4 regions of the Rhodoferax ferrireducens T118 genome follow, and region 4 is predicted to be linked to each of the others. Evidence: predicted binding sites of a transcription regulator. Region 4 holds the regulator's gene; each other region holds the start of a gene.

The links. The regulator sigma-54, encoded in region 4, starts transcription at its own class of promoters, with help from an activator protein. The targets are predictions, from matches to a motif close to TGGCANGNAANCTGCTTT.
Region 1: the regulator sigma-54 is predicted to act here: its motif matches at 4,564-4,581, upstream of RFER_RS15630 (arsenate reductase (azurin) small subunit).
Region 2: the regulator sigma-54 is predicted to act here: its motif matches at 3,192-3,209, upstream of RFER_RS13915 (PEP-CTERM sorting domain-containing protein).
Region 3: the regulator sigma-54 is predicted to act here: its motif matches at 2,382-2,399, upstream of RFER_RS12905 (CmpA/NrtA family ABC transporter substrate-binding protein).

The regions. Positions count from the first base shown of each region.
Region 1 is NC_007908.1:3,417,855-3,425,293, forward strand. It holds gene RFER_RS15615 (ATP-binding protein) at 1-424, opposite strand, end outside; gene RFER_RS15625 (arsenate reductase (azurin) large subunit) at 1,505-3,988, opposite strand; gene RFER_RS15630 (arsenate reductase (azurin) small subunit) at 3,999-4,526, opposite strand; gene RFER_RS15635 (PhnD/SsuA/transferrin family substrate-binding protein) at 4,699-5,562, shown strand; gene RFER_RS15640 (sensor histidine kinase) at 5,622-7,007, shown strand; gene RFER_RS15645 (sigma-54-dependent transcriptional regulator) at 7,004-7,439, shown strand, end outside.
Region 2 is NC_007908.1:3,033,181-3,040,619, reverse strand. It holds gene RFER_RS13925 (acetyl-CoA C-acetyltransferase) at 1-1,017, opposite strand, end outside; gene RFER_RS13920 (acyl-CoA dehydrogenase family protein) at 1,145-2,308, shown strand; gene RFER_RS13915 (PEP-CTERM sorting domain-containing protein) at 2,340-3,083, opposite strand; gene RFER_RS13910 (MOSC domain-containing protein) at 3,400-3,672, shown strand; gene RFER_RS24920 (methyl-accepting chemotaxis protein) at 3,839-5,425, shown strand; gene RFER_RS13900 (ABC transporter substrate-binding protein) at 5,733-6,755, shown strand; gene RFER_RS13895 (ABC transporter ATP-binding protein) at 6,752-7,439, shown strand, end outside.
Region 3 is NC_007908.1:2,806,994-2,814,432, reverse strand. It holds gene ntrB (nitrate ABC transporter permease) at 1-917, opposite strand, end outside; gene RFER_RS12905 (CmpA/NrtA family ABC transporter substrate-binding protein) at 960-2,204, opposite strand; gene RFER_RS12900 (ANTAR domain-containing response regulator) at 2,530-3,177, opposite strand; gene gloA (lactoylglutathione lyase) at 3,259-3,669, opposite strand; gene RFER_RS12890 (hypothetical protein) at 3,727-3,912, opposite strand; gene RFER_RS12885 (nucleoside/nucleotide kinase family protein) at 4,151-4,810, shown strand; gene RFER_RS12880 (anti-sigma factor family protein) at 4,936-5,754, opposite strand; gene RFER_RS12875 (RNA polymerase sigma factor) at 5,771-6,322, opposite strand; gene RFER_RS12870 (COG4315 family predicted lipoprotein) at 6,336-6,764, opposite strand; gene smpB (SsrA-binding protein SmpB) at 6,856-7,329, opposite strand; gene mltB (lytic murein transglycosylase B) at 7,373-7,439, opposite strand, start outside.
Region 4 is NC_007908.1:809,374-816,812, reverse strand. It holds gene RFER_RS03885 (THUMP domain-containing class I SAM-dependent RNA methyltransferase) at 1-757, opposite strand, end outside; gene RFER_RS03880 (RNA polymerase factor sigma-54) at 754-2,346, opposite strand; gene lptB (LPS export ABC transporter ATP-binding protein) at 2,360-3,154, opposite strand; gene lptA (lipopolysaccharide transport periplasmic protein LptA) at 3,154-3,795, opposite strand; gene RFER_RS03865 (thiol:disulfide interchange protein DsbA/DsbL) at 3,982-4,656, opposite strand; gene RFER_RS03860 (SPOR domain-containing protein) at 4,730-5,365, opposite strand; gene argS (arginine--tRNA ligase) at 5,433-7,130, opposite strand; gene RFER_RS03850 (PsiF family protein) at 7,278-7,439, shown strand, end outside.

The DNA of each region.
Region 1 (7,439 bases), 2.1 Mb from region 4:
AGACCACACCGCTCAGCAGTGCTCCCGTCATGACGATGCCAGTGAACCACAAAAGATCTTTTTGTGTGGCCAAGGCCAGCGCGCGATCCATTCGAGTTGTCAAGCTATGGGCAATGGCAGCGTAAACCAGACTGAGCGCGGCTGTTGATGTCAATACTACAAGCCAGTCGGCTGGATTTCCGCGCACGACCAACTCAGCCGTTATCAGGCTTACCCAGACAATCCACAGCCACCGCCTATTCAATAGCAGCAATGCGACGGCAACCGCCGGTTGCGGATTCCATGGCGTGATATTGAGACCCTGTAAAGGCCGTATGTAGCTCGCCCAGTCGAGCAATAGAAAAACAAGTATGTATCCCAGCCCAAAAAGCCATGGAATTCGATGCGAAGTTCGGTTTGGCTGGGTCAGACCAATGTTTGTCATGAAGTGGATTTTCCCTCGAATCCGAACGATCGCCTGATTGCGGGAGTGCCGTTTCTGTCAGATGCTGCTGTATTTGAAGCGTCCCATGCTGGCTTCAAGGCAAATGCCTGGGGCAATATTTGTCACTAATACCTTAGTCAGTGCCGTGTTTGGTCAAAGCTGGGGCTAATCCCCGACCCTTTGGGCGGCCGAAACACGACAATGTCCGAAGGGGATTGCAGAACGAACGAAGGCGATCCGCGAAGCATACGAGTCGCAGTGCAGCCAAGACGCCACCCCGTGGGGCGGGGAAGGTTATTGAAGAGACCCCTACTACCCGGAAGCACCCCTGGGCTTCGGCCAGAGTTGGTCGACTGCTGGTGCAGCGTCCATCAAAATTAGCGCCACATAACCGACCGTCAGCTGCTGATGTATATGTCGGCTTTGGAGAAGGCAGTTCGGCAAACTCTATGTCAGGAACGTGTCTTTTGCCGACATAGAAAATACGTAGACTTCGCCAGTCGGTTGCCCATCCAATTCACGCCCTAGTTCGACATACCTCAACTTACTGGCGAAGGATTGATCGAGCAAATCTTGCTGCAATTTTGCTGCACTTAGCACGGGAAACTGGGGTAAAATGAGGTATTTGAGGGTAGGCTAAGTTGTTGATTTAATTGAATTTATTGTTTTGTCGCTGTTGAAAAAATAGACTCTTAATCCGTAGGTCGAGAGTTCGAATCTCTCAGTTCCCACCACTCTTTTCTTTCTAGATCAAGCACTTAAGAAAAACGCCTAAGTGCTCTTTTTGTTTTCCCGGTATAAATTTAGGCCTTCGGTACAATTTCGCTGCAGTGCCCAGAGTAAACACTGCACCGAGTCTCCATGCCCACCCTCGTTAAAACTCCCTCAGCTACTTTCCAACCGGTCATCCAGATCGCTTGGAGTTGAAATTTTTTATGCGAACTGGCTGTTATTTCAACATTTGTAATTCAGCTTCAATCCGTATCCTCTGCGTCGGCGGGCATCTTTAAAAGTCCGCGAACCCCGGTTCGTGCCAAGTAACAAAGGCGGCTGTTGCGCCACCCTCTTACTTGCGACCCCTCAAGCGTAGCGTCGATCCTTGAATGAGATCGTAGCCTTGTAGTCTTCTACACTGCCAATGCGTTTGACGCTACCCCAAGTACCCTTGTAATAGGGCACCACGTTGCGGTCCACCCAATCGGTCACCACGTCACCGTGGACGCCCTTGATGTACCCAAACAGCATGAAAGTCTGCCCAGCCTTGAGTGATTTCAAGGGGTAAGCCATGGCGTAGGTGCTGCCGTAGTCGTTGAACACTTCGACCACATCGCCGCCACTCACGCCCAGTTGTTTGGCATCTTCCACGTTCATCTCCAGGAAAGCCATCGGAATGCGGTCGCGCACAAAACTGTTGTACTGGTCGTGATAAGCGGTTTGCCAGACTTCATTGGCGCGGCCACTGTTGATCCAGAACTTGTGCTTGGCTTTTTGGTCAGCAACGCGCTTAGGCAGTCCGTTCCAGGGTGCTGGTTTGAACTCGGCCCGGCCGTCCTTGGTATCAAACTTGCCATCGGCGTAATGGATTTCAGTGCCAATGAGCTTGTCACCGTCGACCCGCTTGATTGGTAACTGCACGCCGTTGTTGCCCGCCTTGCGCAGTAGCGCGTAGGTGGCCATATAGCCAGTGTCACCGCCCTGGCTGTCAATCGGGCCGACGCCGGGGCGACCTGCGCGGCGAAAGCCATCGTTGAAGGCGTCTTCTTCTGTCTTCCAGTCAAAGCCTTCAAAGCGTTTGGCCATATCGGCCTTACCCTCTTTCGAATACATGGCCTTCAAGGTATTGGCAATGTCGGCGGCAATCAGGCAGTCTGCTTTGGCCGAACCGGGTGCATCCATGAATTTTTCTGACAGCCGCAAACGACGCTCTCCGTTCATAGAGGTCAGGTTAATTTCACCGGGATGCGCGGCGGGCATCAACAGATGGCAGTCATCCGCGATGGTAGTGGGGTAGAGGTTCATGGCCGCCACAAACAGACCCCCTTGGTATTTGCAGGCGTTGTAGATGATGTCCACCATCTGCTCCGTGCTAGACCCTTTGGCGCGTGACACCGCTTCATTGACGATCTGGGCACGACGACGCAGCGCCATCCGGTGTTGTTCGGCATTGATGGTGGTTTGAAACGGGTTGGTGCCCCACAACGTGTACATCAAGCCCTTGCCATTGATGACTTCCTGGTCGATGTACACCTTTGAGTTGCCGGGATACGGTGGGCGGGTGTAGCCCTCTTGATGCCCGCCCATGCGGCACACACCGGTGCCACGCCGACCGACATTTTGTGTGGTCAATACCAGGCCGACCAACGCACTCTGGATCACGTAATTGTCGTTGCCCCAGATGATTCCTTTTTCATACGCGTGAAAGGTACGTGGGCGATGGCCCGAGGCCTTGGGCTTGTAGGCCCATTCAGCGGCCTGCTTGAGCTTGGCCACAGAAATGCCGGTGGCTTTGGCACCATCTTCCAGCGACATGTGGTTGGTCTTGACCGCATCTTCAAAACCGCGCGTGTGCTTGGCAATGAATGCTTTGTCGTGCCAGCCTTGCGCAACCACATAAGTGAACAATGTGTTGAAGAGGGCGGTATCGGAACCCGGTTCAATGTCGAGGTGCAGTACGTTGTCCTTGCCGGCCACCTGTTCGCTGATTGCCACGGTGGCGGTGCGCCGCGGATCGACGATGATGACCTTGGCCGCAGCAGCGGTTTCGCCCGGGAACCATTTTTTCTTTTTGTCCTCGGTGCCGCCATTCATGTTGGGCACCCAATGGTTCAAAAAATAGTTGGTCTGGGTCTCGTAGGAGTTGGCACCGATGCAAAAAATGGTGTCAGACAGTTGGGCGTCTTCGTAGCTGTTGTTGAGCTCCCCAATGCCCATTTCTCGCGTGGCGTGACACTCCGAGTTGTAGGCCGGACGGTTGTGAATGCGCACCATGGGCGTTTGCAGCGCACTGAACATCAGTTTGCCGGTACCCCAAGTGTTCTCAAACCCGCCGCCAGCACCACCGTGGTCAAAGCAGTCATAAAACAAGCCCGAGGGACCATCGTTATCCAGAATCTTCTTGGTGAGACCGGCATAAAGAGCCAAGGCACTGTCCCAGCCCGTATCAAACCACTGGTCACCACGGAATATCCGTGGAGTCTTAAGTCGCTCTTTACCGATGCCATCGTGGGCATACATATAAGAAGCCATCTTGCCGCCACGGGTGGAGGACAGGCCACTGTTGACGACGCAGGCCTTGTCGGGCGCGATCATGATGTTCCAGCGTTTGCCCGACTTGTCGGTGATGGTGTTGGTCATCGCCTTGGTCATGATGATGCCCAGCGGCGGCACTTGCTGGGTGAAATCAACGCCCAGTGCGTTTTCACTGGCGGGACGACCTCCCTCCGTATTGGCGTCCCATTTGTAGACGTGGTAGCCACAACCGACGATACAGAAGTGACATGTCATGTTGGTGGTTTGGGCGTCTTTTGGGGGCAGTGCAATGCGGTCATTGATGTTGGTTGACATGGCGTTTCCCTCAAAGAATGTTGGACTGGCGGCCGTAGATCAGGCCATCGACTCCGACGGCATGGACTAAGTCGGTCTGGGTGTCGTACTCAAGCTTGATTCTTGGCAAGTCTTCCGTCGCTTGACCGCACACCATTTGTCCGTGGTTCTCGGGGTCAAAGATCGAGAAATGACAACCACACTTAAAGGTCCGACTGCCGGCGTCATAAGCCACGGGGCAGCCCATGTGGGTACACATCGAACTGTAGGCAACGATGTCAGCGTTGGGTCCCACGCCGCCGGGTACCGGTGCGCCCATACGGATCACGTAGCACGGCGAGCTTTCGTCCGGGTAACTGAAGCCGATGGCTTCGTTGACTGCCATGCCAGCTGATTTGCCGACATTTGCCTTAGGGTACGCCAGCGTGGTGCTGCCACCCGCCACCACTGGCACCGCCGCCTGGGCAGTGTGAATGGGTATGACCACCGCACCCACTGCGGCTGCGGCGCTACCGCTGGACTTCAAAAAGAAACGCCGACTAAGTTTTACGTCTTCCATGCTGTCTCCTGCTTATTAATAATTGATCCGACTGTTTATTGCAAACTACGTGCCAGACTCAATTTTGTTAAAAATCAATAAGTTAGACAGGTGGTCAAAATTTGTTGGGTTGATTTGGTAACATATTCTCAAAAATTAAGTTACTTTTTCGTAACAGCAAGGAGACAAAGCCATGAATCGAAGACACGGTATTCAGGCGCTGCTAGCAACCGCTGTCTCCGCCATCACGGGGCCAGTGGCGGCTTCGGCTGCGCGATTACGCATCGGATTGACGTCCGTCATACTTGCCGACCAGGTGGCCTTCCTGTCACGCTGGGAGCGTTATCTTTCGTCCAATGTCGGGTGCGAAGTGAGTTTTGTGGCCCGAGAGTCGTACCAGGCCATCCTTGATTTGCTTTTTTCCGGGCAAATTGATGCAGCGTGGATTTGCGGCTACCCCTATATTCGGTACGAAAGCGACTTGTCCTTGTTGGCAGTGCCACTTTATGAAGGTGAACCCGTTTACCAGGCCTATTTAATTCGCTCTCGGCAACTTGACGTCGCCATCAAGCAATGGAGCGACTTGCGGGGCAAAGTTCTGGCTTACTCCGATCCGCTGTCCAACTCTGGTTGGCTCGTGGCCCAGGTGCAACTTGCCTTGGCTGGAGTTCGGGAACGCGATCTGAAGCGCGTCTTCTTTGCGCACGGTCATCGTAACGTCGCAGAAGCAGTTGCGGCGAGGTTGGCACAGGCCGGATCCATTGACGGCTATGTTTGGGAGACCATGCGCCAACAAGGTATGGCGGCCATCGCACAGACCGAGGTAGTCTGGAAATCAGAACGCCATGGTTTCCCGCCATTGGTGACGCTGCGCAACACCGCACACCCGTTTCGACCCCAATTGCAGCAAGCCGTGTTGTCGATGTCGAATGATGGAGTTGGGCAAGCCCTGTTACACGACCTTAACTTGACTGGTTTTACTGCAGGCAGCCCAGACCTTTTTGACTCGATCCGCCGGCAAGCCCAGACCGTGCCGGGCAGCGGCGTGGGGGCCTGATGCTGCGGCGCTTTCCGTACCGGGTACAAATACCACTCGGTCTCTCTTTGGCAGTGCTGATGACTGCGCTGCTGGTGACTGCGGTCTCAGCCCGTATGTCCGCCAGCACCGCGCGGCGAGAAACACTGGCCATGCTAGATCGGGCCGTGGTGCTTTTGGTGGCCCAAGCGCGTCCTTTGTTGGTAGGCGACGACACTTGGCGCACGTTCACCCTGTTGCGCGACACGGTGGGTCTGATTCCTGGTGCGGCCACAGGCCATACTCGGCTGGCCGTGCTCGACACCGAGGGGCGGGTTTTTGCTGCTTCGGAGCCGGTTCAGCTTGAAATCGGACGCACATTGCTAGGATCCGACTGGCATGGGCAGCGATTAATGAGCGCATCTAACCTCAGAACCAGGCAGCAACTGGCGTTGAACAATGGTGCCGTCATATTGCTGGAGCCGATTCGCAGCGAAGATGGCCAAAGCTTGGGCTATGTCTTCATGGAAGTGGAGGCACCTGTGTTCGAGCCCGATTGGCTCGCCCTGGCTAAAACCGCCTTGATTGGCATCACGCTTGCCGTGATGCTGTTGGCACCCGCCGGTTGGTGGGTCGGCCGACGCATGACTCGCCCAGTGGAGCGACTGGTCAAGGTGATTGAGCGGGTTGGTCGTGAAGCACCCAATCGCCTGCGCAATGAAGTGCCTCAAACCACCGACCCTGAACTGCGCCGCATTGGCGGGGCCGTGCTGCAATTGATGAGCGAGCTCGAACAGCGTGAGAAGGCCGAGGCACGGGCCTTGTCAGCACAGCGCCTGGCCACCGTGGGCAGAATGACTGCTGCCGTCGCACATGAAATCAATAATCCGCTGGCTGGTCTGATCACTGCCACCCAGACCCTGCGTCTGCATGGTGACTCAGAACCCATCCGATTAAGTACAGTCGATTTACTGGAGCGAGGGCTGCAGCAAATTAGAACCACCGTAGCCGCCCTGTTGCCGCAGGCGCGCCGGGAAGACCGTGCGCTGGAGCCGGGCGACTTGGACGACATAGTGACCCTGGTTCGGACCACGGCGGTCCGGCAACATATCACGCTCACGACACGCTTGGAAGTCGAATCAGCCCTGCGGGTACCCTCAGCGCCGCTGCGTCAGGTGATGCTCAACATGCTGCTCAATGCACTCGGTGCGGCCGGTGAGCATGGACGGATCGAGGCCGTACTGAAAGCCGATGCCGAGTCAGTGCATTTTTCTGTATTGAACACCGGTACTCCCCTCAGCTCTGAAAAATTCAACACCACACTGGACACTGAAAGCGGGCAAGACCCACGCGGCTTTGGTCTGTGGGTGTGCCAGGAATTGGCAAGCCACTTTCGAGGCGGATTTAATCTCGACGAGACAACCGACAGCGGGACCCGACTGGTGTTTTGGCTACCCAATCGGGAGCCTTTGGAGAAAGAAACGTGAAACGTATTTTGCTGATTGAAGATGATCCGATCATGGGCGAGTCGCTGGTGCAGCGACTTGAACTCGAAGGCTTGCAGGTTCAGTGGTGCCACAGCCTGGGTCAGGCCCAGTTAGAGGTGACAAAGGATCACGCTGCCATCATCAGCGATGTGCGGCTGCCTGATGGGCTGGCCACAGACTGGTTCGTGCAGTTGCCCGCGAGCATCCGTTCAGTGCCATGGTTTTTTCTCACCGGTTATGGCAGCGTCAACGATGCTGTGCTAGCGGTGAGGGGCGGCGCCAGGGAATACCTGACCAAACCATTTGATATTGAAAAACTGCTTGAATTGGTACAAAACGCAGTGGCCAATCGACCACTTCCAACGCCAGAAGTGGTGTTAGGTATTTCACCCGCCATGCGTCGGGTGGAGGCCCTGGTGGTGAAAGTATCAC
Region 2 (7,439 bases), 2.2 Mb from region 4:
CATTTCTTTCATGAAGCGCATCACCACCGCAGCAAAGGCCTCGTTGATTTCAAACAGGTCAATTTGGTCAATCGTCAGACCGGCTTTGGCCAAGGCCTTGCGCGCGGCCGGCATCGGGCCGGTCAGCATGATGGTCGGGTCAGCGCCGCTCAGGGCGGCTGCCACAATGCGCGCACGGGGTGTGAAGCCGTGGGTTTTGCCAGCGGCCTCTGAGCCAATCAACACCGCTGCGGCGCCGTCCACAATGCCGCTTGAGTTGCCGGCGTGGTGCACATGGTGGATGCGCTCCACCTGCGGGTAGCGGGTGAGGGCGACTTGGTCGAAACCCATGCCGCCCATCTGCTCGAACGCGGGCTTGAGCGAGCCCAGGCCTTCGAGTGTGGTTTGTGGCTTGATGAACTCGTCTTGCGCCAGAATGACCTGGCCCAAAAAGTCTTTCACCGGCACCACTGAACGGTCAAAGTAGCCACTGGCACGCGCCTGGGTGGCGCGCTTTTGTGATTCCAATGCAAACGCATCCACGTCCTGGCGCGAAAAGCCTTCCAGCGTGGCAATCAAATCGGCGCCAATGCCCTGCGGCACAAACCCGGTGACCGAATTGGTTTCGGGGTCCATCGCCCAGGCGCCGCCGTCCGAGCCCAGCGCCACGCGGCTCATGCTCTCGACGCCACCAGCCACCACCAGTTCTTCCCAGCCTGAGCGCACTTTTTGCGCTGCCAGGTTCACCGCTTCCAGGCCCGAGGCGCAAAAACGGTTGATCTGCATACCGGCGCAGGTGAAGTCCCAACCGGCCTTGAGGGCTGCCACTTTGGCAATCACCGCACCCTGGTCGCCCACGGGCGACACCACGCCCATGACCACGTCATCCACCTTGGACGTGTCGAAGTCATTGCGGCGCTGCAAGTCGGTCAGCACACCGGCCAGCAGATTGACGGGCTTGACCTCGTACAGGCTGCCGTCTTTTTTGCCTTTGCCACGCGGCGTGCGGATGGCGTCATACACAAATGCTTCAGTCATGGGGTCTCCAATTGAAAATCAATTTCAAGAAAATGGGGTACTGCGGATTGTCGGAATGCAGTATATTGCTTTTCGCAAAGCGATTGCTTTGTATAAATAGTCTAATTCACGTTAACCAGGTGACGCCATGATCCAGAGAACCCTTTTTACGCCCGACCACGAAGCCTTTCGCGACAGCTTTCGCCGTTTCATCGACAAGGAGATTGCCCCCTTTCATGCGGACTGGGAGGAGCAGGGTTATGTGGATCGCGCGGTTTGGCGCAAGGCCGGTGAGAACGGTTTTTTATGCATGACCATGCCGGAAGAATACGGTGGCGCGGCAGCCGACAAGCTGTACTCGGTCGTGCAACTGGAAGAAATTGGGCGTGCCGGGTTCACAGGTATTGGCTACGGCTTGCATAGTGAAATCGTGGCCCCCTATGTGCTGCACTACGGCACGGAAGAACAAAAGAAAAGATACCTGCGCAAACTGGCGAGCGGAGAAATGATTGGCGCCATCGCCATGAGCGAGCCCGCCGCAGGCTCGGATCTGCAGGGCATCAAGGCCACTGCCATTCGGCAAAGTGACGGCAGCTATTTGCTCAACGGCAGCAAGACCTTCATCACCAACGGCTGGCACGCCGATCTGGTGATTGTGGTGGCCAAGACCAACCCGGCCGCAGGCGCCAAGGGCACCAGTTTGCTGCTGGTGGAGCGTGGCATGGCGGGCTTTTCAGTGGGCAAGCGCTTGAAAAAAATGGGCATGAAAGCGCAGGACACGTCCGAGCTCTTCTTTGACAACGTGCGTGTCCCGGCCGACAACCTGCTGGGTGGCCCGGCGCACGAAAACCGGGGCTTTATTTGCCTGATGGAGCAGTTGCCGTGGGAGCGCCTGCAAATCGCCATCGGCGCCATTGCAGCGTCCCAGGCCGCCATTCACTGGACCGTGGACTACGTCAAGGAGCGCAAAGTGTTCGGCCAGCCGGTGGCGGCCTTCCAGAACACGCGTTTTACCCTGGCGGAATTGCAGACCGAGGTCCAGATCGCGCAGGTGTTCATCGATAAATGCACCGAACTCCTGATGACGAATACGCTGGACACCGCCACGGCCAGCATGGCCAAGTACTGGTGCAGCGATTTGCAGTGCAAAGTGATGGACGAGTGCGTTCAGCTGTTTGGCGGCTATGGCTACATGTGGGAATACCCGATCACGCGCGCCTACGTCGACGCGCGTCCGCAACGCATCTACGGCGGCACCAACGAGATCATGAAAGAGGTGATTACGCGGGCGATGGGGCTGGGTGGCAAATAGGCCGCATCGGGTGATAGAAGTCAGACGCGAGCTAAGGGGACACCTTGCGGCGACGCAAGAGGGCCAGACCGGACAGACCCAAGCCCAATAAGGCCAGTGAGCCCGGTTCGGGAATGACATTGCCGTTGCCATTGGTCAGGACACTCACGCGCAGGTTGTCCATGGCCCATGATTCGTCGGCAAGATCCTGGTTGCCTGGACCAAAAATAAAGAACTCGATGGTTGCGGAAGACGCGGAGTGTGCAAAGTTGGAAAAGAGCGGGTCGGCGCCGAGGTTGTAGGCGCTGTCTGTGTAGAACGAGCCGGGCCCGCTGAAGCCGAGGTCAACGTGACGCGCCAGCTCAACGCCAGCGGGAGGAACGTAGCTCTGGATCTGCGATGGCAGCGCGTTGGCAAATGATTCGCTGAACAGGGTTGTGCCGTCAAACACGATTTTGAAAAAATCTCCGGCCGGGAAAGTACCGGTGCCATCGAGTGAGTCAATCGCTGCAAACAGGAACTCCAGGCTGATCGTGTTGTGCGAGGGCAGGTTGTTCAACTGCAGTGTCACCGTGTTACCCGTTGCGCTGCGCAGAAAATTTCCACCAAATTGATTCCCTGTCGGACCTAATCCGGCATAACCCTGTACACCCGTCAGCGTTGCCGTGCCCGGTGAAATTTCGGCTGGAAGCACCCCATTGAAATCCGTTTGAAAAACGACAGTGGGCGCTGCGATGGTGGCCGTGACACTGGCCGTCAATAAAAGCGCAGCGGCGAGGGCGGGGAGTTTCGACATGGGGAATCCTTTGAAGGGATCGGGTGAACTTCAATCTGGCGTGACACAAGCCGTAGTCAGAGCGTAGTAATGACTTGAGGCATCGCGACACCAGCGCATCGGGAACCATATGCATAACTCATGCCAAAAAATCAGATAGAAGTAATCCCTATTTGTTTCAATGGGTTAACTGTCTCTTGGGGAAGGCTTGGCTCGGCACTTCGCTTGTTTTGAGCGGATACTGTAAAAATTATCGACAGTATTCTCTTGGGGAATTAGCGTGACCCTTATGCCGACACTTCTCCGCATCCAGGTGGCACGAGCGCGCCGCGTTTAGATGGCGGACGTGTGGGTGGGCGATGTGCTCAGGTTTCCCCACTGCGAACTACGGGTAACGCAGCCGCGCGAACCTTGCTACAAGTTCAACGCCGTCATGGGCTTCAGTGGCGCCGCCAAGGCCATGGCACAAAATGGTTGCTGCGGGTTTTATCTGGCGGTGGACCCGCCGGGGCACTTGCTTGCCGGCGAGGCCTTCGACTTGCGGCCTGGTCCGCACCACTGGCGTATCACAGAAATGTTCGATGCCAAGATGTTCAAGCATCTGCGCTGAAACGATTCGGAATTGAATGTGGCGAGCATCCGCATCGTCGGTTCATAAATTCCCATCACTCATGATATGGGTCAAAAAGCGCGAAGCAGGCAGTCCGGGGATCAAGCCTGCAGGAGATACATTTGGTTTCTCTTCTGTTGCCGTAACTATTTCGGAAATCTCAACAATGAATAACATCGCCGGCTGGTGGAGCAAAATTGGTCTGCAACGGAAGTTGCAGCTTCTCATACAGGGATTTTTGATTGTTGTTCTTGTCGGTGCACAGCAATGGCTGTCGAACCAGTTCGAGCAGCGAGCCCTGCGAGCCGCCGAAGATCGGACGGTCGCGGTGGCAGATGGCGTCATCAATGGCTTGAACACATTGATGGTCACCAAGTTGGGTGACAAGGATGTCATCAGCGACCCCGTGAGCCGAGCCCTTTTCATCCAGAAGATGGGTGTTTCCGAGAATCTCAAGGAACTCCGGGTTGTCCGTGGCAAAGGAACCAATGACGAGTTCGGTGTCGGCCTTCCCCAGGAGCTGCCCGTCGACGACATGGACCGCAGCGTCCTCGCCAGTGGGAAAACACAGTTCAAGATGATCGCCACTGGCGACGGCGAAGCGTCACTCAGAGCGGTGCTTCCGTTCATTGCAATGAAAGAATTCCGTTCCAGCAAATGCCTTGGATGCCACGGTGTGGATGAGGGTTCCGTCCTCGGGGTGGCCAGCGTCACCATCGACGTGAAAGACGATTTGGCCGCCATCAAGCTGTTCAACACCTGGATTTGGATCGGTCAGGCCGTGGTGCAGATCGTCCTGTTTTTTGTGATTGGCACCATTGTCCGGCGCTTGCTCAATCAACTCGGCGCCGAGCCAGGTGAGGCTGCCAGCCTGGCGCAGAGTGTGGCCCATGGCGATCTCAGCCAGTCGATTGGCTTGAAGACGGGCGATACCCATAGCATGATGGCCCAATTCAGAATCATGCAGGAAAGCCTGTCCGAGGTCGTGGGTAGCGTGCGTCAGGGCGCCGAAAGCGTGGCCACGGCCAGTGTCCAGATTGCCCAGGGTAACCACGATCTTTCTGCCCGCACCGAAAGCCAGGCCAGTGTGCTCGAAGAAACCGCCGCCTCCATGGAACAGCTGGGCTCGCAAGTAAAACAAAATGCCGACAGCGCACGCCAGGCGAATCAACTTGCCCTCAACGCGAGTACGGTGGCGGTCAAAGGTGGCGAAGTTGTAGGCCAGGTGGTGGAAACGATGAAAGGCATCAACGACGCATCGCACAAAATCTCCGACATCATCAGTGTGATCGACGGCATCGCTTTCCAGACCAACATCCTGGCGCTTAACGCAGCGGTAGAAGCGGCGCGTGCCGGTGAGCAAGGCCGTGGTTTTGCGGTGGTCGCCACGGAAGTGCGTTCCCTGGCCGGACGCTCGGCCGAGGCGGCCAAAGAAATCAAGTCGTTGATCAACGCCAGCGTGGAGCGTGTGGAGCAGGGCACAGTGCTGGTGGATCAGGCCGGCAGCACCATGCAGGAGGTCGTGAGCAGCATCAAACGCGTCACCGATATCATGGGCGAAATCAGTACCGCCAGTGCTGAACAAAGTATTGGGGTTGCGCAAGTGGGGGAGGCCATCTCGCAGATGGACCAGGTCACACAGCAGAACGCGTCGCTGGTGGAGGAGATGGCCGCAGCCGCCGACAGCCTGAAATCTCAGGCACAAGAGCTGGTGCAAACGGTGTCGGTGTTCAAGCTTTCTCATCGGGGATAGCCTCCTTTGCGATCCGACCTGGCGTTGGATGACAGCGCTTCAGGGTTCGCATTGAATCCAATCAGTCGGCTGCGACTTTCGACAGCATCAGGCTGGAATATGCTATGCAATTAGTAGCTTAATACGCTTATTGTACGGGGGCTACAGCTCAATTCGATTTGAAAAAAAGTGCCTCGATCCGGGCATCTCTGTCCAGCCACATCCGCTGCCTCCGGGCGAACGCCATGCGCAAGTCTCAGGTGGGCTGGGGTATGATATTCAAGAGATCACGCCATTCAAGCGCGACGGAATCATTTGAGGAGACAACATGAATTTCAAGAAAATCGCGATCGGCATGGTCATGCTGGCCGCTTGCCTTACTACGTCCGCTTTTGCACAGTCGATCGAGAAATCAAAGGTCTCGATCGCGGTCGGCGGGAAAAATCTTTTCTACTATCTGCCGCTGACCATCGCTGAGCAACTCGGCTATTTCAAGGACGAAGGTCTGGAGGTCGAGATCAGCGATTTCGCCGGCGGTTCGAAAGCTCTGCAGGCGCTCATCGGTGGCAGCGCTGATGTCGTCTCAGGCGCCTTCGAGCATACGATCAACATGCAGGCCAAGGGCCAGATGATCACGGCTTTCGTGTTGCAGGGCCGGGCGCCGCAGATCGTGTTCGGCGTCTCGAACAAGACCCTGCCGAACTACAAAAGCATCGCCGACTTGAAAGGCAAGAAGATCGGCGTCTCCGCACCCGGTTCGTCAACCAACATCATGGCCAATTTCGTCCTGTCCAAGGGCGGCCTGAAGCCGACTGATGTGTCCTTCATCGGTGTGGGTACCTCTGCCGGCGCTTTGTCGGCACTGCGTTCCGGGCAAATCGATGCGATCTCGAACCTGGACCCGGTGATCACCATGCTGCAGCAGAAAAACGAGATCAGGGTGATTGCCGATACCCGCAAGCTCTCCGACACCAATGCCTTCTTCGGCGGACCGATGCCAGCCGGTACCCTGTACGCGACGGAGGCTTTCGTCAAGAAATATCCGAACACGACCCAGGCGCTCACAAATGCCATGGTCCGAGCCCTCAAATGGCTGCAAACCGCAGGACCGTCGGATATCGTCAAGGTGGTGCCGGAAAGTTTTCTGCTCGGTGACCGCGCTCTTTATCTTGATGCCTTCATGAACATACGCGGCGCACTCTCACCGGATGGCAGCTTCCCTGATGCAGGCGCTGCAACGGCCTTGCGCACGCTCACTGCGTTTGAGCCCGAGCTGGCGAACAAGAAAATCGACCTGTCAAAGACCTTCACGAACGAGTTCGTCAAAAAAGCCAACGCGAAATATCGATGACACCAGCGCTTTTGCTTGACCAGATCAGTTGCACCTTCGTCTCGAAGGAGGATCGTAGTCAGCGTTATACCGCGGTGAGCGACACCCGAATCGCGATAGCGCCCGGTGAATTCGTCTCGGTGGTCGGGCCGACGGGTTGCGGAAAATCGACGCTGCTGAATGTTGCCGCCGGGCTTCTGCAACCCTCGTCCGGCAGTGTGCAAATATTCGGTGAACCGCTGAGCGGCATCAACCGGCGAGCCGGCTACATGTTCCAGTCGGATGCCCTGATGCCTTGGCGCAGCGCACTGCAAAACGTGATCGCCGGCCTGCAATTTCGCAAGATGGAAGAAGCAGCGGCAGTCGAGCTGGGTGAAGCGTGGCTGGCGCGTGTGGGCTTGCATGGCTTCGGCGATCGCTACCCTCATCAGCTTTCTGGTGGCATGCGTAAACGGGTCGCATTGGCGCAAACCTTGATACTCGATCCCGACATCATCCTGATGGACGAGCCATTTTCTGCGCTTGATATCCAGACCCGGCAACTGATGGAAAACGAAGTGCTCGAACTCTGGAGTGCGAAGAAAAAAGCGGTTCTTTTCATTACCCATGACCTTGATGAGGCGATCAGCATGTCCGACCGTGTGATCGTCCTGTCTGCCGGACCGGCGACCCATCCGATCGGTGACTTCACCATTGATTTGCCGC
Region 3 (7,439 bases), 2.0 Mb from region 4:
GCCGTGGCAATTTTGATCAGGGCGTATTCGAGCATCAGCCCGACGATGCCGATCACAAATATGGCGATGATGATGTTCTTGACGTTCAGGTTGTTCCACTCGTCCCAGACCCAGAAGCCGATGCCCACGCCGCCGGTCAGCATCTCGGCCGCCACGATCACCAGCCAGGCCGTGCCGACCGCGAGGCGCACACCGGTCAGCATGTAGGGCAGCACCGAGGGGAACAAGATCTTGGTGACGATCTTCCACTCGCTCAGGTTCAACACGCGCGCCACGTTCATGTAGTCCTGTGGCACCCGTTGCACGCCGACCGCCGTGTTGATGATCATGGGCCAGATCGAGCAGATGAAGATGGTCCAGATGGCGGCCGGGTTGGCGCCCTTGAACACCAAGAGGCCAATCGGCAACCAGGCCAGCGGTGACACCGGGCGCAGCAGGCCGATGAGTGGATTGAACATGCGGCTCAGGAACTCGAAGCGCCCGATCATGAAGCCGGCCGGAATGCCCACCGCCGCCGCCAACCCGAAGCCCACAGCGACGCGCTGCAGCGACATCAGGATGTTCCAGCCCACACCCTGGTCGTTCGGGCCTTTGCGGTAAAACGGGTCGGAGAAAATAATCACGGCCTGTTTGAAGGTCTCGCTCGGCGAGGGGATGCTGCTGGCGGTCGAGATGGACACCAGCGCCCACACGCCAATCATCAGAGCCAGACCCAACACCGGCGGCAGCACCGCCAGCCAAAGGCCGCGCCAGTCGTACGGCGGGGCGCTGGCCTTGGCTGGCGTCTTAATGCTTTTCTGGCCTGTAGCCCCCGTTGTATCTGGGTAAGCAGCTACGTTTTTTGTAGCATCAGCGGCGCTCAGCGCAGTTGGCGCTAGCCGTGTTTCAAGGGGTGAATGAAGAACTGCGCTAACCATGATGTGCAACTCCTATAAATTGATGGAGGACAGAGTTGGGCTTCAAGCCTTGATCTTGAAACCGTCGGCGTATTTCTTCGGGTCCTTGCCGTCCCACACCACACCGTCCATCAGCCTGGAAGTGCGCATCACGTCCTTGGGCACCGGCGTCTTGCTGGCGGTCGCGGCTTGCTTGTAGATGTCGATCTGGTTGATCTGCTTGGCCACCGCCAGGTAGTCGGGATGGTCTTTCAGCAAGCCCCAGCGCTTGTGCTGGGTCATGAACCACATGCCGTCCGACAGGTAGGGGAAGTTGACCGCGCCGTCGTTGTAGAACTTCATGTAGTTGGGGTCGTCCCAGGTCTTGCCCATGCCGTTCTGGTAGCGGCCCATGATGCGTTGGTTGATGGCGTCCACGCTGGTGTTGACGTACGATTTTTCGGCGATGGTTTCAGCCATCTTGTTTTTGTTGGCCAGGCTGGCGTCAATCCAGCGGCCCGCTTCCAGGATGGCGGCGGTCACGGCGCGCGCCGTGTTGGGGTACTTCTTGACGAAGTCGCCGGTGGTGCCCAGCACCTTCTCGGGGTGGTCTTTCCAGATCTCCTGCGTGGTGGCGGCGGTAACGCCAATGCCGTCGATGATGGCGCGGTGGTTCCAGGGTTCGCCGACGCAGAAGCCGTCCATGTTGCCGACGCGCATATTGGCCACCATTTGTGGTGGCGGCACGGTGATGACTTTGGCGCCCGAGATCGGGTTGATGCCGTTGGCCGCCATCCAGTAGTACAGCCACATGGCGTGTGTGCCAGTGGGGAAGGTCTGGGCAAAAGTGTATTCACGCTTCTCGGCCGCCATCAGCTTGGCCAGACCCGCGCCGTCCACGGCGCCCTTGTCAGCCAGCTTCTTGGACAGGGTGATGGCCTGGCCGTTTTGGTTGAGGTTCATCAGCACTGCCATGTCTTTCTTGGCGCCGCCCACGCCCAGGTGCACGCCGTAGATCAGGCCGTACAGCACATGGGCCATGTCGAGCTCGCCGGTGACCAGCTTGTCGCGCACACCGGCCCAGCTGGCTTCTTTGGTCGGGATGATCTTGACACCGTATTTTTTGTCGATGCCCAGGCTTGATGCCATCACCACGCTGGCGCAGTCGGTCAGCGGGATGAAGCCGATCTTCACTTCGGCTTTTTCCGGCGCATCGGAGCCCGCGGCGTAGACGGCGGCGCGCAGGGCCGGGCTGATGCCGATGGCACCGACTGCGGCGGTTTGCAGCACAGCACGGCGATTGAGGCTGGATTTCAAAAGGTCGGTCATGGCAGGCTTCCTTGGCAAGGTTTCAGAAAATGAGAAACAAAAAAGGCGTCCTCACGAAGCCGGTGCGCGACGGGTCTGCCGCTGCCTGCTTGTGGGGACGCCTTTGTCCTGGTTGAGCCGACCCCACCCGCCGTTGGGAGAAGTCGGCTACGTGACCTTCATGGGTCTTGCTTTATCTATGCAAGGTGTGTGCCAGGTTCAATCTTTTTGTTGATGCTATCAATATAGTAGCTTTCTAAGCAATATAGACGAGGGCTGCAAGGCCATTTGCTGTCTATTTCTTGGGTGGGACGGGTTTGGCACCAGTTTTGTGCAGTGCACCAAATCAGGCCAGCAAATCAGCCACATCAAGCATGCGCTGCGCCACATCGGCCAGCTTCAAGCCTTTGTCCATGGCGGTTTTTCGCATTTTTTTGAAGGCATCTTCTTCACTCAAGCCCTGGCGCTGCATCAGCAGACCTTTGGCGCGGTCAATCACCTTGCGGTCTTTGAGTTCAGCGCTGAGTTCATCACGCTCACTTTGGGTGCTGGCTAGCGTTTGCAGCAACGCCTGCTCGTGCTGAAAGCGTGCCAGCGCCACATCCAGAATCGGTCGAATGCGCTCTGGCGACAAGCCCGCCACGATGTAGGCCGACACGCCCGCCGCCACAGCGTCTTTCACGTGGCCAGTGTCGTCGTCGTTGGTGAACATGACGATGGGGCGGCGTTCTTCGCGCGTGGCCATCACCACGTGCTCCAGCGAGTCGCGGGCATCGCTTTCGGCGTCCACAATGATCAAGTCGGGCTGCAGCTGGGCAATGCGCTCGGTCAGAAACACGTCGGCTGGCAGGGTGGCCACCAGATTGAAGCCGTTTTCCAGCAGGCCAATACGCAGGTTGCGCGAGCGCTCGGCCTGGCGAATGGCTTGCTCGTCCTCAGGATTGGCAACGTCCAGATCAGGGGCAACAACGACGATACGCAGCGATGGGTTCATGAGCTGGACTGCCGCAAGATTTGCGCCAGCTGCGCTCGGGTTCCATGGCCCGGCCCGGTGCCAGGCTTTTGCCTTTGAATGTCAACGCAGGCCGGCGCCGCTGGCCTGGTCGGCGCGTTCAATCAGCTCAATCTTGTAACCATCGGGATCGGTGACAAAGGCAATCACCGTTGTGCCGCCTTTGACGGGCCCGGCCTCCCGCGTGACCTGGCCGCCCGCGGCTTTGATTTGATCGCAGGCGCGACGGCAGTCGGGCACCGCCAGTGCCAGGTGGCCAAACGCGTTGCCCAGGTCGTACGAATCCACGCCCCAGTTGTAGGTGAGTTCAATCTCGGCATGCTCCGGGTTGCTGCCGAAGCCGACGAAGGCCAGGGAGTATTTGTACTCGGGGTTTTCCGAGGTGCGCAGCAGTTTCATGCCCAGCACCTGGGTGTAGAAGTCAATCGAGCGTTGAAGGTTGCCAACGCGCAGCATGGTGTGTAGAAATCTCATGCTTTGAATTATGTTGCAAGTTCAAACCGGTCGCGCCTGCGGCACGGCGCTGTCGACTTAATTGTTCACCCACTGCTGAATTTTCTGCCTTGGGAGCGATGGGTTCGCGTCGGCTTTGCGCGCTCGAACAGCGTCACTTGTGACGCCCGCAGCCATTGCTTTGTCGCACAGTTCCGTTACGGCAAAGACTCCCAAGATGGCCGACACTACCGACAAAAAGATGACAGCAAAGAATGTTTTCATTTCAAACCCTTCCAAGTCCTTTTTGCAGCATGCAAAATCAGTGCCAAGGGCGGCGGCAGCGATGACCGGCCCTGAGTCTGAAATCAAGTGCCAACCCGATGGCCACAGCAAGCGGATGAATTAACTGCTGGGAACGGCCAGCGAACGCAGCTCATCGCGAAGTCGCGGTATAACTGCGCAGAGGCCCCCATGAATCCTTCGGGATGGTGTCACCAATGCAAAGAAGCAGTAATCCCCAATGAACAAGGCGGTCATGATGCAGCGTGAGCAAATCGCAACGTTAACGTTTCAGCAAGCCAGTATCAGGCTCCAGAAACTGTTGGCGCGTGAGGCCAGAACCATCGTGGGAATCATTGGCCCGCCGGGCTCCGGCAAGTCAACCCTGTCTTTGCGCCTGCAAGCGCTGCACCCTGATCGGTCCCAAATTGTTCCGATGGACGGCTTTCACCTTGCTAACGTGGAGCTGGCCCGCCTGGGACGCTCGGCACGCAAAGGCGCACCGGACACCTTTGACAGCTATGGCTATGTGTCCCTGCTCAGACGCTTGCGTCAGCAAACGCCTGAGGAAACGGTCTATGCACCTGAATTTCGTCGCGAGATGGAGGAACCCATCGCAGGGGCCATTCCAATCTTCCCCGAGGCCCAATTGCTGATTGCCGAAGGCAACTACTTGGCCCTGGACCAAGGCGGCTGGAGCCATGTGGCTGGCCTGCTCGACGAGATCTGGTACGTTGAAGTGGACCATGCACTGCGCCTGGAGCGCCTGCTTGCCAGGCATATGCAGTTTGGGCGTTCCAGACAGGCGGCACAGGAATGGGTGCAAAGCACCGACGAGCCCAATGCACGTCTGATTGAATCCACTATGGGCCGCGTGAATTTCAAGCTACTGGCTGACTAGCCGCAGGTATGAACAATCAAGACTCCACGGTTCCTTCGCCTGTCGAAGGGCCACTTCGGTGGCCCTTTTTGCTGGCGGCGACGAAAGACGGCCCATGGAGTGTCATGTTGAATGGCGTTGCGCAGCTACAGCTGGTGATACACCGCTTCTGCCAGTTTCATGAGTGCGTCACGCGGCACCGGCCCGGATAGCGCATAGCCAAAGCCCTGGTCGATCCAGTAAAAACTCGGTATCGGCCCGTCAGCGCGAAACTGGAAGCCGGTCTCGCGGATGTCAGCGCCGGCCCCGGACTTGTCTATTGCGCCGAGATAAAGCGTGATGCGGGTTCCGGCCGCATTCTGGAACATGAACTGCGCCCGCGCACCGGCCTCACCTGGCAGCAGGCGTCCGCCCACGAGCTCATAACCTTGTGCGGCCAAATGAGGCACCTTGAGCGGCTTGCCGACACGCTTGGAGAGCCACTGCACCAGGTGCTCCTGCTCCGTGGCGCCCACCTCCACCGGGTGCCGGATTTCCGGGGCGTACACCGCGTGTGCAAAACTGGCCTGTCGCGCAAAATCCGGCGCGCCAGATGCTCTGGCCAGGGTAGCGGATGGCCGCCCCTCACCCTGCCATGCTGTGTGGGAGAACCAGCCCACACCAAACGCCAGCATGACCCCGGCGGCCATGCCGCCCCAGCGCCACCACTGGTTGATGTCCTGCTGCGAGGCCGCGGTCTGTCGCGCCGCGGTCACCAGCGTGGCGGGGACCGGCTGGTCCACAAGGTGCCGATGCAGGCTTCGCAGGGCGTCACGCTGGCGGCGCCATTTCGTCACCGTGGCCTGCGCTGCCGGGTCTTGTGCCAGCCGCGTCTGCAGGGCTGTCAGCGCGTCGGGCGCCAGCTGATCATCCACCAGCGTGTGGATTTCGTCTTCCGTCAGCGGGCGAGAGGAGGTCCTGTTCATGGTGTTTTCCGGTAGCTCATTTCAGGCGGCGAAGGGACGGTAATGGGTTTGTCGGTGCGTCGCTTGCTGGCTGCGGGGCGGCGCTGCGGGCTGGTGCATCCATCAAGGTCTGCAAGCGGTGGCGGGCACGCGACAGGCGCGACATCACGGTGCCAATCGGAACCCCGGTAATTCGGGCCACATCCGCATAGCTCATCTCCTCGATGCTGACCAGCAGCACAACAGCGCGCTGGTCCAGCGGCAACCGCAGCAGGCAACGCTGCAAATCCAGCGCCGGCCCCGGATCGGCCTCGGGTGCCACCAACTCGTGGGCCACATCGTCAATATCCACGCTGCTGCCGCTTGCTTGCCTTGTGGACCGGCGCACCTGGTTGGCAAACAGGTTGTGCATCACGGTGAACAACCAGGCCCGCAAGTCAGAACCCACTGCCCACAAACGCCACTTGCTGCAGGCGCGCTCCAGCGTGTCCTGCACCAGATCATCGGCCGCCCAGGCGTCGCCCGTCAGCGCGCGCGCATAACGGCGCAGCGCGGGGATTTGATCGACGATGGGTTCGCGATTGACCAAGGCAAGCTTCGCGTCAATAGCTAGAAGGCGCGGGTTTCGGCGCAGGCGCTGGCATGGCCGATGGTTTGGCCGCCTTCCAGACTTGATTGAAGCCGTCGCCGGTTTTATCGCCGGGCTTGCTGTCCTTGGACCAGTAGTACAGGGGCTTGCCCATCGCGGCCCACTGTTTCGCGCCGTCGTCACGCGTGATGACGGTGTAGCCGCCCGAGGCTTTGTCGGATTCGGCGGCCATGAAGGGCGGCCAGTTGGTCGCGCACGGACCGGTGCAGGCCGATTTGCCGCTGCCGGCCGTGTCTTTGTCAAACGTGTAGAGCGTCATGCCGTTGGGACCGACCAGCACGCCGTCGGCCACCGTGGGCGGGGCGGCATAGAGGGCGCCGCAAGCACCCAAAAGGGCGAGCGTCAGAGACCGGGACAGGGTGGCGCGAGAGCTAAGTTTCATGATGAACTCCTGAGTTGATGAACGCAAACAAGCGTTTGCACAGGGATAAACACCCATGGCACCCCCTTTATTCCCTGCGCCGGAAAAAAACTTACCGGTGATTGGTCTTCATCGCCCGCTCCACCTCACGTTTGCCTTCACGGTCCTTGATGGTGTCGCGCTTGTCGTGCTCGGCCTTGCCCTTGGCCAGCGCAATTTCGCATTTGATCTTGCCGGCTTTCCAATGCAGGTTCAACGGCACCAGGGTGTAACCTTTTTGCTCGACCTTGCCAATCAAACGCTTGATTTCTTCCTTGTGCATCAGGAGTTTCTTGGTGCGCTGCTTGTCGGGGCTGATATGGGTCGAGGCGGTGCCCAGCGGATTGATCTGCAGACCGATGACAAACAACTCACCGTTGCGAATGACCACGTAACCGTCGGTGATCTGGACCTTGCCTTCGCGCAGCGACTTGACCTCCCAGCCTTCGAGCACCAGGCCGGCTTCAAAACGTTCTTCAAAAAAATAGTTGTAGGCCGCCTTCTTGTTGTCGGCAATGCGGGAGGCGGTGTCAGGTTTCTTGGCCATAAAGTAAAAATCAGGTGGTAATCAGGGGGGCAGGGCGGGTCAACTAGGGATTGCGGGCGCGTGCCATTTCTTGCGCCACTTCCTGGCCCAGCTCAATCACGGCCATGGCA
Region 4 (7,439 bases):
TAGCTTCTTTTTTTATAGCATCCCAGACGGGGCGCTGGAACGGCAAATACTTCTCGAAGGCAAAACGGCGCAGCGAGCCGGCGGCAATATTGCAGGCGATCTGGGCCGCTTCAATCACAATCGTGCCGCTGCCGCAGCAGGGGTCGTACAGCGGCAGCAAATCCTCGTCGCCATCGGCCCAGCCACTGGCGGCCAGCATGGCGGCGGCCAGGGTTTCTTTCAAGGGCGCGTCGCCCTTGTCTTCGCGCCAGCCGCGCTTGAACAGGGGCTCGCCCGAGGTGTCGATGTAGAGCGAGCAGCTGTCGGTGGTCAGGTGCGTGTAGATGCGCACATCGGGCCACTGGGTGTTGACGTCCGGGCGCACGCCGCCCGCCGTGACGCGGAAACGGTCACACACCGCGTCCTTGATCTTGAGCGCGGCAAAGTTGAGGCTGGTCAGCGGGCTGTGCTGCGCCGTCACTTCCACCTTGATGCTTTCGCGCGGCGTGAACCAGCGCTCCCAGGCCACCTCACTGGCGGCGCGGTACAAATCCTGTTCGTTGCGGTACTCGGTGAACGACAGCAGCACCAGCACACGCTGCGCCAGCCGGCTGTAGAGGTTGAGCAGCATCGCGTGCGCGAAGGACGTGCGCACGGCCACGCCGCCGCGCTGCTTGGTCACGCAGCCCGGCGGCAAGCCGGTGATGCGCAGCACCTCGGGGGCCAGGTAGTCTTCCACGCCAGCGGCGCAGGGCAAGAAGAGTTGCAGTTGGTTCACAAGGCTTTCCTTAAGCTCGCGGGAGCGATGCGCAGCCCCTCGCGGTATTTGGCCACGGTGCGGCGGGCGCATTCGATGCCCTGCTCTTTGAGCATCTCGGACAACTGGTGGTCACTGAGCGGCTTGGCCGGGCTCTCGGCGCTGATAAATTGTTTGATCAAGGCCCGCACCGCCGTGCTCGACGCATTGCCACCCGACTCGGTGCCCAGGCCGGAGCCAAAGAAATACTTGAGCTCGAAGGTGCCAAACGGGGTCGCCATGTATTTGGCGGTGGTCACGCGGCTGATGGTGGACTCGTGCAGACCGAGCTCTTCGGCAATCTCACGCAGCACCAGCGGGCGCATGGCGAGTTCGCCATGCATGAAAAAACTCTTTTGCCGCTCGACGATGGCCGAGCTGACGCGCAGGATGGTGTCAAAGCGCTGCTGGATGTTCTTGATGAACCAGCGTGCCTCCTGCAGGCGCTGCTGCAGGGCGGCGTAGCTGGACGCATCGTTGCCGCCGCCCTTGTGCTGTTTGATGGCATTGGCGTAGATGTCGTGCACGCGCAGGCGCGGCATCACATCGGTGTTCAGGCGCACCTGAAATTTGGCCTGCGTACCCTGGCCCACTTGAATCACCAGGACATCGGGCACCACGATGTTGCGCTCCACATTCACGAAGCGCCGCCCCGGCTTGGGCTCCAGACGGGCGATCAGCGCAATGGCTTCGCGCACGGCAGCATCCGTCGCGTCGCACAGCAGCATCAGGCGCTTGACGTCACGCCGGGCCAGCAACTCCATGGGTTGGGCACAAATACGCAGCGCCACCTGCACGGTGGCGGCGCGGGCCGGCTCTAGCCGCTCCAGCTGCTGCAAGGCGCGCAGTTGCAGACTCAGGCATTCCGCCAGATCTCGCGCACCCACACCCGCCGGCTCCAGGCTCTGCAGCAGCCCCAAGGCGACCGTGAAATGGTGGACCAGCTGCTCCACCTGGGCCTCATCGCCGCCGGCGAGCCCCTCGGCGAGCGAGGTCAGCGTGTCTTCCAGATAACCATCGTCATTAAGCGACTCGATCAAGAACTGCAAGGCGGCGCGATCCTCGGCACTCAGGCGCAAGGCCAGCGCCTGCGCGTGCAGGTGGCTTTGCAGCGACACCTGGGTGCGCGCCAGCTCGGTCACATCGGCGTCGTCATCGCCGTTGAGGTTGTTGCTGCGGGCTTTGGCGTCACCGCCCCACTCGCTGTCATCGGGCGCCAAGGAGGCGCTGCCGTCGCCCTCCCAACTCTGCGCATCGTCCGCCGAGAGCGGCGAATCATTTGAATCATTCTCGGCTGTAGCCCTCGTCTCTGTTGGATAGTCAGCTACCGAACTTGTAGCACGTTCAGCGTCGAGGTCATCACCCCGGACCGGTGTGTCAGCCTGCGCCAGACCAAATTCCTCACGCGGCGACTCGTCTGCCGTCATCTCCAGAAACGGGTTGTCATCGAGCATCTGGTCCACCTCCGCGCTGAGCTCCAGCGTGGAGAGTTGCAGCAAGCGGATCGACTGCTGCAACTGTGGCGTCAGCGCCAGATGCTGCGAAACCCGAAGGGAAAGGCCTTGTTTCATGGGGTCAACATGTTTACATCTTGAAGTGCTCGCCGAGATAGACCCGGCGCACTTCAGCATCGTTGACGATCTCGGCCGGGGTGCCCTGGGCCAGCACGCTGCCATCGCTGATGATGTAGGCGTGGTCGCAAATACCCAGCGTTTCGCGCACGTTGTGGTCGGTGATCAGCACCCCGATGCCGCGGTTCTTCAGGAAGCTGATGATGCGCTGGATCTCGATCACGGCAATCGGGTCGATCCCGGCAAACGGCTCGTCGAGCAGAATGAAACGCGGCTGCGTGGCCAGTGCGCGCGCAATCTCGACCCGGCGGCGTTCACCACCGGACAGAGCCAGCGCCGGGGTTTCCCGCAGGTGCTCCACGCGCAGGTCCTGCAGCAAGGCGGTCAGTCGTTTTTCAATTTCGTCCTTGCTCAGCGGCTGGCCGGATTCGTCATGCTGCAGCTCCAAAACCGCCCGCACATTGTCTTCTGCGTTGAGCTTGCGAAAAATGGACGCCTCTTGCGGCAGGTAGCTCAAGCCCAGCCGGGCACGCTTGTGAATCGGCATGCGCTCAACCGACTGACCATCGATCTTGATGTCACCCGCGCTGGCATGCACCAGGCCGACAATCATGTAGAAGGATGTCGTTTTGCCGGCGCCGTTGGGCCCCAGCAAACCGACCACCTCGCCCTTGCAGACCACCAGCGACACGTCTTTGACCACCTGGCGACTGCCGTAGAACTTCTGCAGGTGGCTGACTTCGAGTCGACTCTCGCACTGGGCGCCATCGCTGCGCAACTGGGCTGGGCGGACAAGATTGTCTGGCATCACTTCTTATCCCCGCCCAGCGTCGTGGTGGCGCGCAGCGCATCGGCTGGCGCTGAAGCTGCATTGGCGGGCGCCGTTGCCGCCGCTGCCGCTGCGGCGGCATTGGGTTTCGGCGTCAGCATGGCACGCACGCGGCCGCCTGTCGCGCTCGGCGCTCCTTGGGCCACACCGCCATCAACGGTGAACACGTCGGTGCTGTTGTTGTAAACAATCACGCCGCCGCTCATCTCGTCGTTCAGCGTCGCGCCCAGGTAACGGCGCAATTGCGCCTGCTTGTTGAATTTCACGGTGTCGGCACGGCTGTCGTATTCGATGCTTTCGCCCTGGCCCTCAATAAACTCATCCAGCCCTTCCCGCTTTTGACGGAAAGACGCGAGTTTGCCGGGCTCGGCCGTGACCAGGCCATACTGGTTGCCTTCGGGGTCCTGGCGCACTTCAATGCGGGCGCCCCGGATCAGAATCGAGCCTTTGGTCAACACGACACGGCCGGTAAACACGCTGGTTTTCTTGGCGTCGTCATAACGCAAGGCATCGGCTTCCACATTCATGGGCTTGTTGCGGTCGGCTTGTTCAGCTCGAACCAGGCTTGCACCCGGCGCCAGGGCCGCCAGCAAAAGCACAGTGGAAAGTGATAGTTTCATAAAGGCATGAATCTTGCATTAAATTCTCGTCTTTTCATTGTAACGATCAGAAGCCGTTCTTGCCCCACGCCGCACACTGAGAGAGGGAAAACAAAGCACGCAGGATCACACATGCCTCGTGCACAGGCACCGGGCACCCTGATCGCCTGGATCAGGGCGCCAGCCCTTTGGGTCAAAACGATTGATTTATCGGCCGCTGCGAACTTGCGCGATCAGGAACTCAACCACCTGCAGCGAACGCTCCATGCTCTTGGCCAGCGAACCATCGGTGTAGAAACGCCCGCCCACACCCAGCGCAGGCACACCCTCGACCTTGTAGGCGTTTTGCAGCTGGGTGGCTCGGCTGGTCTTGGTCGAGACTGAAAACGAGTTGAAACTCTCCAGGAACTTGGCTTTATCCACACCCTGTTTGGCGACCCAATCGACAATCGCCTCGCCCGTGGCCAGGCTTTGCTTTTCACTGTGGATGGCGGCAAACACTTTGCGGTGCAGCTGATCGAGCAAGCCCATCGCCTCCAACGCATAGAACAGGCGCTGCTGCGGTGCAAAGTCAGGCCGGAAAGCGATCGGCACCCGGCGCACCACCACATCCTTGGGCACACGCTTGCTCCAGGCATCAAAGGTTGGCTCAAAAGCGTTGCAGTGCGGGCAGCTGTACCAGAAAAATTCGACGACTTCAATTTTCCCCGCCGGGGCTTCGACCGCCGCGCGTTTGTCCAACTGCAGATAGTCTGTGCCCAATTCAGGCTTCTTGCCCTGAACCTGGGCCGGGGCGGTGGTCTGAGCCCGTGCTGTTGGCAGCACCAAGGCACTGGCAGCCAGCGCTGCGCCACAGGTAAAGGAAAAATCACGACGCTTCATCTTTAATCACTCCAAAAAAAGTAGTGGGACCGGGCAGATCGGCAATAGTTCAACGCCTCGACCGCACAGTGCGCTAGCGCGCTACCCGCACCAGCGCGGTGTCATAACCGGCAGCATCGAGTTTTTCCTTGGCCTGATCGGCCTCTTCCTTTTTACCGAACGGTCCAACGCGGACCCGAAACACCGTCCGACCCGACTGCTCACGCTCGCTCACTTTGGCTTGTACACCACCAAGAGACAACCTGGCGCGCTGGCTTTCAGCGTCTTCAGCGGTACGGAAAGCCCCAATTTGAACAAAGTAGGAGAACGGTTCGGCCACCGCGGCGCCGGCGCGCGCCTGGGCCAGATCACCCAGGGGATCGGCAGACACGGCTGGTTTGATCTCCTTGCCTTTGGCAGTTGGCGCTGGCGCTGGCGCTGGCACTTGCACTGGCGCGGCACCGGCACCGGTGTCGGCGCCCGTCTGTGTTTCTGCCTTGGCGGGCTCTACCGGTTTGGCCGGGTTCTTGCCATACAAGGGTGCGTTGGGGTCCCAGTTCTTGTTTCTTTGGGACTCGGCCACATCCTGATCCGCCGAACGACTTTGGCCCTTGTTGATGAACGGAATGGGAACCTTGGTGACGTAAACCGCAACGGCCAGCGCTGCCCCGAGACCCACCACGACTCCAATGATGAACCCCAAAATGGTTCCACCGCGTTGTTGTTTCATGCGTTGCACTTTCTGCTTTCTAATCAGTTGGGGACAGAGCTGAAGGTCTGTCCCCAAGGCTATTGAATTACATTTTCTGCGGGGCACTCACGCCCAGCACAGCCAGTCCATTGTGCAACACCTGTGCGGTGGCCGCGACCAGCGCCAACCGGGCGCGCTTGATCAGATCGTCATCCACCAGAATACGTTCCGCATCGTAATAACTGTGGTAGCAGGCGGCGAGCTCGCGCAGATAGAACGTGACGTCATGCGGTGCAAAACCGGCCGCCGCCGCCGTCAGCATCTCGGGGTATTTGGCCAGCAACAGCAGCAGCGCCAGTGCTTGCGGGCTTTGCAGCGGCGAGAGATCGGCCTGGCCCAGACTCGCCACATCGCCACCCTCCTTCTCGCGCCAGGCGGCCAGCACCGAGCAAATCCGGGCGTGCGCGTACTGCACGTAGTACACCGGGTTGTCATTGTTTTTGGCCACCGCCAGATCGACATCAAAGGTGTATTCGGTGTCGGGCTTGCGGCTGAGCAGGAAGAAGCGCACCGCATCCTTGCTGGTCCACTCGATCAGGTCGCGTAGCGTCACGTAGCTGCCGGCGCGCTTGGAGATTTTGACCTCCTCGCCCCCGCGCACCACGCGCACCATGGTGTGCAACACGTAGTCGGGGTAGCCTTTGGGGATGCCCACGTTGGCGGCTTGCAGGCCGGCGCGCACGCGGGCAATGGTGCCGTGGTGGTCGGTGCCCTGAATGTTGACCACTTTCTCGAAGCCGCGCTCCCACTTGCTGATGTGATAGGCCACATCCGGCACAAAGTAGGTGTAGCTGCCATCACCCTTGCGCATGACGCGGTCCTTGTCGTCGCCATACTCGGTGGACTTGAGCCAGAGGGCGCCGTCATGCTCGTAGGTCTTGCCGGCGTCATGCAATCTTTTCACCACGTCATCGACCTTGCCGCTCAGGTACAGGCTCGACTCCAGGTAGTAGTTGTCAAAATGGACGGCGAACGCTTTCAGGTCCAGATCCTGCTCATGGCGCAGATAGGCCACCGCGAACAGCCGGATGTCGTCCAGCGCCTCCACGTCGCCGGAGGCGGTGAACGCACGGTCGTCAGAATGAACCGTCTTTTTGGCCAGATAGTCAGCGGCAATGTCGGCGATGTAATCGCCGTTGTAGGCAGCGGCGTTCTCGCCACTGGGCCACTCGGGGTCGCCCGGCTTGAAGCCGCGGGCGCGCAACTGGGTGCTGCTGGCCAAGGTGCCAATCTGCACCCCGGCGTCGTTGTAATAAAACTCACGGTACACCGCCCAGCCCTGGGTCTGGTACAGGTTGCAAATGGCATCGCCCAGGGCGGCCTGGCGGCCGTGGCCGACATGCAGGGGGCCGGTCGGATTGGCCGAGACAAACTCCACCAGCATGCGTTTACCCGTGCCGGGCTGGCTGCCAAACTGCTGGCCCTGCGACAACACCTCGCGCACGGTTTGCTGTTTCGCCTCGGGCTTGAGTTTGATGTTGATGAAACCGGGGCCGGCGATATCAATCGCCTCGACCCAGCGCTCAAACGGTGCGCGCACCAGCAATTCAGCGCGCAGGTTTTCCGCCAACTGGCGCGGGTTGAGCTTGAGCGGCTTGGCCAGCTGCATGGCAGCCGTCGTGGCCAAGTCGCCATGGGCGGCGACTTTGGGCGACTCAAAAACGGCTTTGGACCCCGCGCCGGGGGACAATTTTTCAAGCGCTTGGTGCAGCGCTTCGAGCAATTCAATTTTTACAGACAACATGCTTTCATTTTACGGGGACGGCGTTGGCGCTTGCGTCAACCGGACTGCAGTTCTGGTGACAACACGTCAGCGGGTTTGCCAATTCGCGCGTTGTGTGCTGGAATCCAGTCTGGATTCCCTTCCAAACCTATCCTTCAAGGAATGACAATGAACAAACTACTCAGCCTTCTCGCGATCAGCCTGTCACTGTCGGTGGGCGCCGCTTACGCCGCAGACGCACCTGCAGCTCCCGCCGCCAAGTCGGCCCAGCAAAGCAAAATGGCCACCTGCAACCAGGACGCCGGCGACAAAAAGGGCGATGAGCGCAAA